Regions from separate parts of the Terasakiella sediminum genome, predicted to be linked through region 2. Evidence: predicted binding sites of a transcription regulator. Region 2 holds the regulator's gene; each other region holds the start of a gene.
The links. The regulator LexA, encoded in region 2, represses DNA repair genes until DNA is damaged. The targets are predictions, from matches to a motif close to ATGTTCTANTTTGGTTC.
Positions count from the first base shown of each region.

Region 1: a site for LexA is predicted at 1,740-1,756, ahead of RYZ26_RS15175 (S24 family peptidase). Genes of this name have one in related genera too.
Region 3: a site for LexA is predicted at 1,311-1,327, ahead of recA (recombinase RecA). Genes of this name have one in related genera too.

Region 1 is NZ_JAWLVJ010000020.1:76,965-80,244, forward strand. It holds gene RYZ26_RS15165 (branched-chain amino acid aminotransferase) at 1-744, opposite strand, end outside; gene RYZ26_RS15170 (hypothetical protein) at 776-964, opposite strand; gene RYZ26_RS15175 (S24 family peptidase) at 1,019-1,651, opposite strand; gene RYZ26_RS15180 (hypothetical protein) at 1,789-2,157, shown strand; gene RYZ26_RS15185 (hypothetical protein) at 2,154-2,555, shown strand; gene RYZ26_RS15190 (hypothetical protein) at 2,678-2,887, shown strand; gene RYZ26_RS15195 (portal protein) at 2,890-3,280, shown strand, end outside.
Region 2 is NZ_JAWLVJ010000004.1:209,047-212,326, forward strand. It holds gene RYZ26_RS04725 (ComEC/Rec2 family competence protein) at 1-1,079, shown strand, start outside; gene lexA (transcriptional repressor LexA) at 1,082-1,807, opposite strand; gene RYZ26_RS04735 (molybdopterin molybdotransferase MoeA) at 1,896-3,116, opposite strand; gene moaC (cyclic pyranopterin monophosphate synthase MoaC) at 3,113-3,280, opposite strand, start outside.
Region 3 is NZ_JAWLVJ010000027.1:1,616-4,895, reverse strand. It holds gene recA (recombinase RecA) at 124-1,191, opposite strand; gene RYZ26_RS17255 (hypothetical protein) at 1,454-1,900, shown strand; gene RYZ26_RS17250 (IS1595 family transposase) at 2,004-2,999, opposite strand; gene RYZ26_RS17245 (DUF6471 domain-containing protein) at 3,112-3,280, shown strand, end outside.

The DNA.
Region 1 (3,280 bases), on a different contig from region 2:
CCCGGTGCCGAAAATCTCATCAGCCTCGAGCAGTTCCTCAAAGGCGACAGGTTTCTCAATGACCTGATAGTCATTGGCGCGGGCCAGTTTAATGACGCGCTGACGGGTAATGCCGTTCAGGAAGGTGCCATTGGGGGCAGGGGTAAAGAGGGTGCCGTCTTTGACATAAAACAGATTGGTATAGGCAAATTCGGCAACGTTCCCGTTAGGGTCCAGCACCACAGCGGTATCAAACCCTTGATCGGTTGCTTCTTTAACGCAGCGCGCCACATTGGGATAGAGGCAGGAGGCCTTGGCTTCCGTGGGGGCCATATCGCGTGCCGGACGGCGAAAACTGGATTTACAGGCACTAAACCCGGTTGGTTCCGGTAGCGGGGCATCAAAGATGCTGAGGACAAAACGGGTGCTGGCCGGATCAGGTGCAATAAATCCCGCATCCGCATAAAACATGGGGCAGACATAAAGTTCTGACTTGGCAGGGAATTTGGCGACCCCTTCCCATGCGAGTTCTTCTATTTCACGGGCACTTAACATAGGCGCCATCCCCAGGATACGCGCAGAATCGATGGATCGCTGGCAATGGAGGTCAAGATCGGGGACTACACCATCAAACGCGCGTGCACCATCAAAGACGGTGGATGAAAGCCACACCCCATGGGTGCGTGCGCCCATCATTTCTGGATTGCCTTCGGACCATTTGCCATCAAAATATGTCCAGGTTTTGCCGCTACCGACATTTCCCATACGTCTCTCCTCACCTTTGGAATGTTCACTTTTAATGTTGTGATTGTTTTTTCTTTTGTGAAGGATAGCGATTTAAAGTTTTTTTATGCAACTGCTTTTTACGTTGCCTTTGATGATAGCACGTTTCCCAAAGCCGCCGTGCAGACAGAATGGTCCCGGTGGGCAGGGGCGTGAGATAACGCGGAATGGGTCCGTTGAAACGCAGAGTCAGATCAGTCATTTTATTCTCCTTGTAGGAAAATAGACCTAATCTGATTTTTTAATTTGTAAACCCCTATTGGGATGCCCAGATGATCCGGTGAATCCAGACGATCTCATCCATTTCGAAGATGCGGTCTTCATATTCCGGGTTTAAAGACTGCAATTCGATCTTTCTGGCGGATCGACGGCGCAGTTGTTTGGCCATAACTTCGCCTTCAACTGTCTTTACAACTACACGGTCTCCGCGACGGATATTGGCGTTGGGCGAGACCAAAACCTGGTCCCCATCACGAAAGACGGGTTCCATACTTGCGCCTGATATTTCAAGGGCATAGGCATTGGAATCGGGCACATCAGGAAAGGGGATTTCATCCCAGCTGCCCCCTGTTGGATAGCCCGCATCGTCAAAGAATCCTTGTGATCCCGCCTGTGCCAGACCGATCAGGGGGACATTTTTGATGACACCACGCCCACCTTCACCCTGCACGTATCCAATGAACTCAGCTAGGTCTGAATGAGTGGCTTCCAGGATTTTCGCAATGCTTTCTGTACTTGGCCAGCGGGCTTTGCCCTCACGGGTCAAGCGCTTGCTTTTATTGAATGTCGTGGGATCAAGTCCAGCTTTACGCGCAAGGCCGGACGCGGACAATCCGTACTCTTGTGCGAGGCGATCTATAGCGCGCCAGATATCAGCATGTTTCAACATTCGAGCATTATTATAGAAATAAGATCACAATGCTATAGGAATTTATTGAAAACTTGTCATTGACATAGGACAAAATTACTGTATTTAAATGTTCTTGTTGTGTTCTTTTGTCAAAATACACCAGAGAGTATATGAGTATGTCGACTACAAAACGAATTGTTCTGCCCCCCAGCCATGATGTTGAAACTGTTCCTTTTGCTGATGGTGAAGAAGCCTGGTTTTGGTTTTCGCGTTGTCAGGTCATGCGTCTGGATGGCGCCCGCTTTATATCCGGCATGGTTGAAACCCCGAGGCCTTGCAGCCCGGATGATGTGTACCGTGCTGTTATGCGTCTTTATCAGAAACGCCGCATTGAAGGTCAGCATCTGCAGGTGCTTGGCCAATATGGGGAACGGCTTACCCCACCGGATGAATATGTCAGGCAGGAACGCGAAGATGTTCCTTTATGGAAAGAGGCTTTAATTAAACTGGGCGATGCCCTGCAACAGAAAGGAATCGTACAATGAGTACAGCACTGGTTGTCTTTAGCGACAATGCAGGGGTTTGGTGGCTCAAACTCTTGAAACCCGGGTTTCGCCATTGCTTTGTCATTCTGGAAACAGATCGCGGATGTATCTGGCTGGACCCTTTAAGCAACAACTTTACCGTCAAGCTGCTGGAAGGTTATGAACTTGCAGGTCTTTTGAAATGGTATAGGGACCAAGGCATGCGGGTTCTGAAAGTAAATGTGGATACCACCCGGGCGACCCCGCATTGTTGGGCACCGATGACTTGCGTCGAAGTGGTCAAGCGACTGGTTGGTGCACGCGATTGGCGGGTTTTAACCCCATGGCAGCTCTATAAAGCGCTCAATAAGAACAAAAAGAGAATATATAGGAAAAATTACTTGACATTTGGCGCTTAGTTCGTTAGGTTTTGTCTCAGTCAACAGGAAAACTGTGACTAAAGCCCTTCGAGCACGCTCGAGGGGCTTTTTTTTGGGCCAATTTCAGGCCTTCCCCTGAACATTTTAAAAAGGAGAGTCCCATGGGAGGAGTATTTTCATCCCCAAAACCCCCGGCACCCCCACCAGAACCACCTGCACCGCCAGAACCGGAAGATGCAGAACGTGAAGAGCGTCTGAAGAATATGGAACGCCGTCGCCGCGGGCGTCAGGGCACCATTCAGACATCCTGGCGTGGGTTGGAACAAAGTAATGCAATCCCGACATCGGGCAAGCAATTGTTAGGAGACTGATTATGTCGGAATTGACACCAAAAGACGTGCTTGAACGGTTTGAAAAAGCAAAGGAACGTCGCAACGTCTGGGAAAGTCATTGGCAGGAATGTTATGATTTTGCACTGCCCCATCGCACGGGCTTTTTCAGCGGCGGCACACCCGGTGAAAAACGCGCAGATAAACTGTTTGATGGCACGGCCCCGGATGCAGTGGATCAGCTGGCGGCCAGTATGCTGGCACACCTGACGCCGCCCTGGGCACGCTGGTTCGGCCTGACACCGGGACCGGAAGCAGACGAAGCCCAGTTGCAGGCGTTGAATGTGGATCTGGATAAAGCATCCCAAACCTTGCAGACGCATTTTGAACGATCCAATTTTTCCATCGAGATGCACCAGTGTTATCTGGACCTGG
Region 2 (3,280 bases):
CCATTCGCGCTTTTGTCATGACCTCAATCGTCTTGGTCGGCATTTTACTGGATAGGAAAGCCATGTCATTAAGGACGGTCTCCTGGGCTGCCATTCTCATCCTGGTTTCTTTTCCGGAAAGTCTGTTAAGTGCAAGTTTTCAGCTTTCTTTCGCAGCCGTAACAGCACTGGTTGCCTTTTATGAGAAAAAACAAACGGACTTCAGTCAACCCAACCCCATTCGATATCTAAAAGACGTTTTCAAATCCAGCCTGATTGCCTCTTTAGCAACCACACCTTTTGCTGCCTTTCACTTTAACCGAATTGCTTTGTACGGTATCGGATCTAATCTTTTGGCAATCCCCATCACTGTCTTCTGGATCATGCCCTTTGGCCTTTTATCCCTGGCCTTGATGCCTTTGGGATTGGAATTTTTAAGCCTGAGCGTTATGGGGTGGGGGATTGAAAGCTTGCTTTGGGTGGCAAAAACCACCGCAGACATCCCTTTTTCACAAATCTCCGTTCCCCGCATGGGAACGAACGCCCTGATTTTCATAACAATTGGCGGATTAATCACCAGCATTTACCCCGGTTACATCAGAAAATTTGGCATCTGCATCATCGGGGTAGGGGTGATCAACGCATCTATGATCCCTAAACCGGATGTACTGATCAATTCAAACGGCAAATTAACCGCAATCAAGTCTGAAACAGGTGAAACTTTCATTTCAGATGTAAGATATGCAGCTTATACCAGAGAAAGCTGGCAAAGAAGCTGGGGCCAGGAAGAAAAACAGCTCTCGCCCTTCAAAACAAACTTGCCCTGTGACAAAGCAGGATGCCAGTACGTCCATCAATCCGGCTATAGTGTCAGCGTGAATCAGAACTCTCTGGCATTGAATGAAGACTGCCAAAAAGCAGATATACTGATTACAACATTCAACAGCCCAAGTATCTGCAAACGCCCCCTTCACATCATTGATGCACATGCATTAAAACAACAAGGCGCACATGCCATTTATATCAACAGCGATGAAATAAAAATCGAAACAGTCAAAGGCGTAAGAGGCACTCGCCCCTGGGCAAATTACGGCCAATAATCCTAATATTTACGGATCAAACCAACAAGGCGCCCCTGAATATTCACACGCTCTGGCGGGAAAATCCGCGTTTCATAAGCGGCATTTGCAGGTTCCAGCGCAACAGAACCGCCTTTGCGGCGCAGTTTTTTAAGTGTCGCTTCTTCTTTATCCACCAAAGCAACAACAATTGCGCCATTTTCCGCCGTCGTGCAGCGTTGAATAATAACGGTATCACCATCATTGATACCTGCTTCGATCATGGAATCTCCATCAACTTCCAGCGCATAGTGTTCGCCAAGTCCCAGAATGCTTGCAGGTACATCCACATGTGCAGAATTATCACGCAAAGCTTCAATCGGTGTGCCTGCTGCAATACGGCCAAACATCGGAAGTTCCACAGCTTCTGAATCAGGAAGAACATCCGTATTCGCACCAGCATTACCGGCGGTCCCACCGATTTGATTGCCAATGACTTTAGGATCATCAACCCTTGTGTTGTCTGAACTTAGGGGCGCGTCCAGCTGATCCTGATTTTCAGGAACACGTAAAACTTCAACAGCGCGCGCCCGATGGGGCAGGCGACGAATAAAACCGCGCTCTTCCAGGCCCGTAATCAATCGATGAATGCCGGATTTGGATTTCAAATCCAGCGCTTCTTTCATTTCGTCATAGGAAGGGGAAACACCCGTTTCTTTTAAGCGTTTTTCCAAAAACAAAAGCAAATCATACTGTTTTTTCGTCAGCATGTTCTCAACCTCCCGAGACAGAACAAATGTAAAACACTACCAATGTTCTACTTTAGTTCCTAAAACAGGTCAAGAACAAACTAATCGATCAGACACTCAAGGATGAGTCCGTAACAAAGATTGCATCGGTTTCCTCACCCGCCTTTAATTCTGGCGCCTGAACAGGACGAATAATAAACCCTTCGCAATGGGCCAGATTGGCAAGCATAGAACTATCCTGCTTATCATAAGGTGTCGCAACCAAACGCCCATCGTTGTCACGAGAGAACACAGCTCGCATATATTCTTGCCGTATTGTATTTTTTGGAACATCGGCCCCAAGGATCACGCGAACAGGTTTATCTTGCTCGAATGTACCACCTTGCATTTTACGAAGGGCAGGGCGCAGGAACAAAAAAGCCGTGACATAAGATGATACGGGATTCCCCGGCAGCCCCATTGCTGGCTTTCCAGCTATATGGCCGAACATGAAAGGTTTCCCTGGTTTCATAGCAATGCGCCAAAAATCGATATCCAGACCTTCTTCCCCAAGTACATTTCTGACAAGGTCATATTCTCCGACAGAAACACCACCAGATGTAATCAACAAGTCTGCACCTTCCAGACCCCGCAGAGTTTCACGCAAGGACTCTTCTGTATCCCCGGCAATGCCAAGGTTGATCGGAATACCGCCCATGGCCGTCACCATCGCTGCAACCATCAAAGAGTTGGAGCTGACAATCTGGCTTTCACGAACCGCTTCGCCGGGCATCACAAGTTCATCACCTGTTGCCAAAATCGCAACACGGGGTTTGCGGTAAACTTTGACCCAGGGCACATTCATAGCGCACAGCAAGCCAATGTCACGCGCACTCAGCAGTTGGCCTTTTTTTAGCAGAATATCACCTTCAGAAAAATCAAGCCCGGCACGACGAACGAATTTTCCTTCATAGGCGACTTCTTTCAACGTGACCTGATTGCCCGCAACATCCGTATCTTCCTGCATTATGACGGCATCTGCGCCCGCAGGCATTGGCGCACCAGTGAAGATACGCACACACTGGCCTGGACTAACTGTCCCTTCAAACGGACCACCCGCCTGTGATTCGCCAACACGTTCAACAATAACGGGTTGCGTCTGAACGTCTGCTGAGCGAACCGCATAACCATCCATGGACGAAACTGCAGAAGGCGGTTGCGTCAAACGTGCAGCAACATCTTCAGCCAACACACGACCCAAGGCCTCAGCAACAGAAATCTGTTCTGCCGTTAAGGTCTTTATGCCTTCTGCAACTTTGGCAAAGGCGTCATCAAGAGGAAGTAAGCTCATGAGGCAACAAACTTTCCTGACTTACCGCCATCCTTATAGGTCAAGCGGACGTCCGTAATCGTCATGGCTTTATCAATGGCCTTACACATATCGTACACAGTCAACGCCGCGATTGTTACCGCACTCAACGCCTCCATTTCGACCCCGGTACGACCCCTCAATTT
Region 3 (3,280 bases), on a different contig from region 2:
TCAAGTAAACCATAAACAAACAACGCCCTTTCCCGAACCAGTCAGAAAAGGGCGTTGTTTTATTGGTGAACAATTGCATCTCTGTTCAAAACAAAACAGAAAAGCAACTGTAATTCCAAAGGATTATTCTTCTGCGTCCGCAGATTCACCTTTGGTCATCGCATCTGAAATCAGACCTGCATTTTGGCGGATCAGGCTTTCGATTTCCTGTGTGACACTTTCGTTCTCACGCAGGAACTGCTTGGCATTTTCACGCCCTTGGCCCACACGGGTCGAATTATAGGAGAACCAGGAACCGGATTTCTCAACAATCCCGGCCTTCACACCCAGGTCAAGAATTTCACCCATCTTGGAAATGCCTTCACCGTACATGATGTCGAATTCGATGGTTTTGAACGGCGGTGCCATCTTGTTCTTAACCACCTTCACCCGGGTCTGGTTTCCGACCACTTCGTCACGGTCCTTGATCTGGCCAATACGGCGGATCTCCATACGGATGGAAGAATAGAATTTCAGTGCGTTACCACCTGTTGTGGTTTCCGGGTTACCAAACATCACCCCGATCTTCATACGGATCTGGTTGATGAAGATCACCAGCGTGTTGGAACGTGACACGGTAGACGTCAGTTTCCGCAGTGCCTGGCTCATCAAACGGGCCTGCAGACCAACGTGATGATCCCCCATCTCGCCTTCAAGTTCCGCACGCGGGACAAGGGCTGCCACACTATCGACAATCAGCACATCAATCGCACCGGAACGCACCAGCGTATCGGTAATTTCAAGGGCCTGTTCCCCGGCATCCGGCTGGGAAATCAGAAGATCATCAACATTACAACCAAGCTTCTGGGCATAAACCGGATCCAGGGCATGTTCCGCATCCACAAAGGCACAGGTGCCGCCATTCTTCTGGGCTTCGGCAACAATGTGCAACGCGAGTGTCGTTTTACCAGAACTTTCCGGACCATAAACTTCAACGATACGGCCACGCGGCACACCGCCGATCCCAAGGCCGATATCCAACCCCAAAGAGCCTGTTGAAATAACATCCGTTTCAACCGCATTTTCACGCTGGCCCAACTTCATAATGGAGCCTTTACCGAACGAACGTTCGATCTGCGCGACTGCTGCTTCTAATGCTTTATTTTTATCCATGGTATCCTTATCCACGAGCTTAAGTGCCGACTGAGACATATCAATGCTCCCTTATTCCACATCTGACCGGGCTGTTGCAATTGATTTAAATGTACACCAAATGTTCTCATTCGCAAGAACATTTGTGAACACATTGTTTTTAAACAGATTTTAAAACAATGTTCTCATAAAGTTCCATGCGAATCGGAACATACCTGAGTCAGAAAGTCTGAAATTACCGGTATTATGTAGCAAACACACCTAAACAGGATTGAACCAGATCGTTAAAATAGCCTCACTCAATAAGCAGTGGGGTTTTTTAATGGCTACATCACATGTTTTATCTGGTTTGATCACGAAATATGCCGAGTTGGCAGGCGAACTGGATGAATTGCGCAAGCAGGTTCGTGATCTGAAAGGCAGTTTGGCGCATATCGGCTCCACCATTAAGATTTTCGATCCTAATTACCCCATAAGCCAAATAAAGCCGAAGAAGAAGCTCAAGGTGATTCCCGGCCTTAAAAATGGTGACACCAACAAAATGACACTGGAAATCCTCAGAGATTCCAGAAAGCCGCTTACCGTATCAGATATCACAGCCATGCTCAGTGAAAAGCTTATTGTCCCACTGGATGAAAATGACAGAGAGAACCTTAAGAAACGCGTGGAAGGCACTATTGACCGTTTACAATCTCAAGGCACAGTCAAACGCATTGCTTCCATAGGCCCAAAGAGCATGGCTTTATGGGAGTTGGACCGCGTAGGTTAATGAGGTATAATCCAGCATGTTTAAAGATCGTCTACAGCGCCTAGAAATCATGGTTGGGTTGACCTTAGCCCTAACAATAATCTTGTTAGGCATTTCTGGCTGATCAATGCGGATACAACAGAACTTCGCCCGGCTGGTTGTTGCCTTGCCAGTATCCAGCCCAATTACGTGACATGGGGCGGTTCAAAGATTTAAACAACAGATCACCAAACAAAGAGCCGTTGTCTTGGCGACGACGGTTTTCTTTATAGGCCATCTCATTTGCATAGGAATGAAGGTATTTCCCGGCAATGTGATGATGTTGGCCAATCTCTGCACGACGCAGACGAGAGAACCAACCTTCGGCCCCATTGGTACAAGATTCACCATCACTATAAACGCGTGAGTGATTGATACGGAACATTTGGTATTGAGCGTGTAGCGCATCATATGCGCCATTCTCGTCTGCATGAATGATAGCTGATTGATCGATGTGTTTGCGAATGGCCGCCCCCACAGCTTCGGTTGTCTCAGACTTGATAACAACGGGAACCGCGCGGCCTTCGCGCTCTCTTATAACAAAGACACAGCGGCGCTTGCCGTTCTGGTGACGACGTAAACGACGATCCACACGGTTCTCTTTCCAGTTACGAGGTTTCAGATAACCACCAAAGTAAGCACCATCCACTTCAACTTCACCAGATAGGATTGCATCCTGGAATTCATCACCTGTGACTTCACGCAGTTTATGCGCCAGTACGAAAGCAGATTTATATTGAATGCCAAGATCACGAGACAGTTGCAGGGCTGAAACGCCTTTACAGGAATTCACAAAGATCGCAATTGCCAGCAAATAATCCCGCAAAGCCAGTTTACGGCCAGAGAAGATTGTCCCACTGGTGACAGAGAATTGCTTGTTGCAATGTTTGCATTTGAAGATACGACGGCTTTTGAATGTCCAGCACTCAACAGAGCCACAATGAGGGCATACCGGATCACCATCATTCATGGACCAACGAACCTGTTTGAACAAGTCATACGCATCTTCTTCCGTCATTCGCGCCACTTTGGCGACGGATAACGTCCTTGCTTTTGAGGATAGAAGAAAATGCTGGTTCATCGTTTTGCCTGATAAATCATCGAATATGATGAATTATCACCAATTAACAGCCTCTTGTCAAATGAAATATCATCATATATGATGAATAATCATATTTTTAAAGGAAAGTCCGATGGGCCAAGATTGGAAAAAGTACGCGAAAAGCTTGCTGAAAAGCGAGATAGCGCGCAAAGACCTGAACTTCATAGAAGTCTCTGAACGCTTGCAGGAATTGGGAATTGAGGAAAGCCCTCAGAACATAAGCAACAAAATAGCGCGAGGCAGTTTCAGCGCGACTTTTA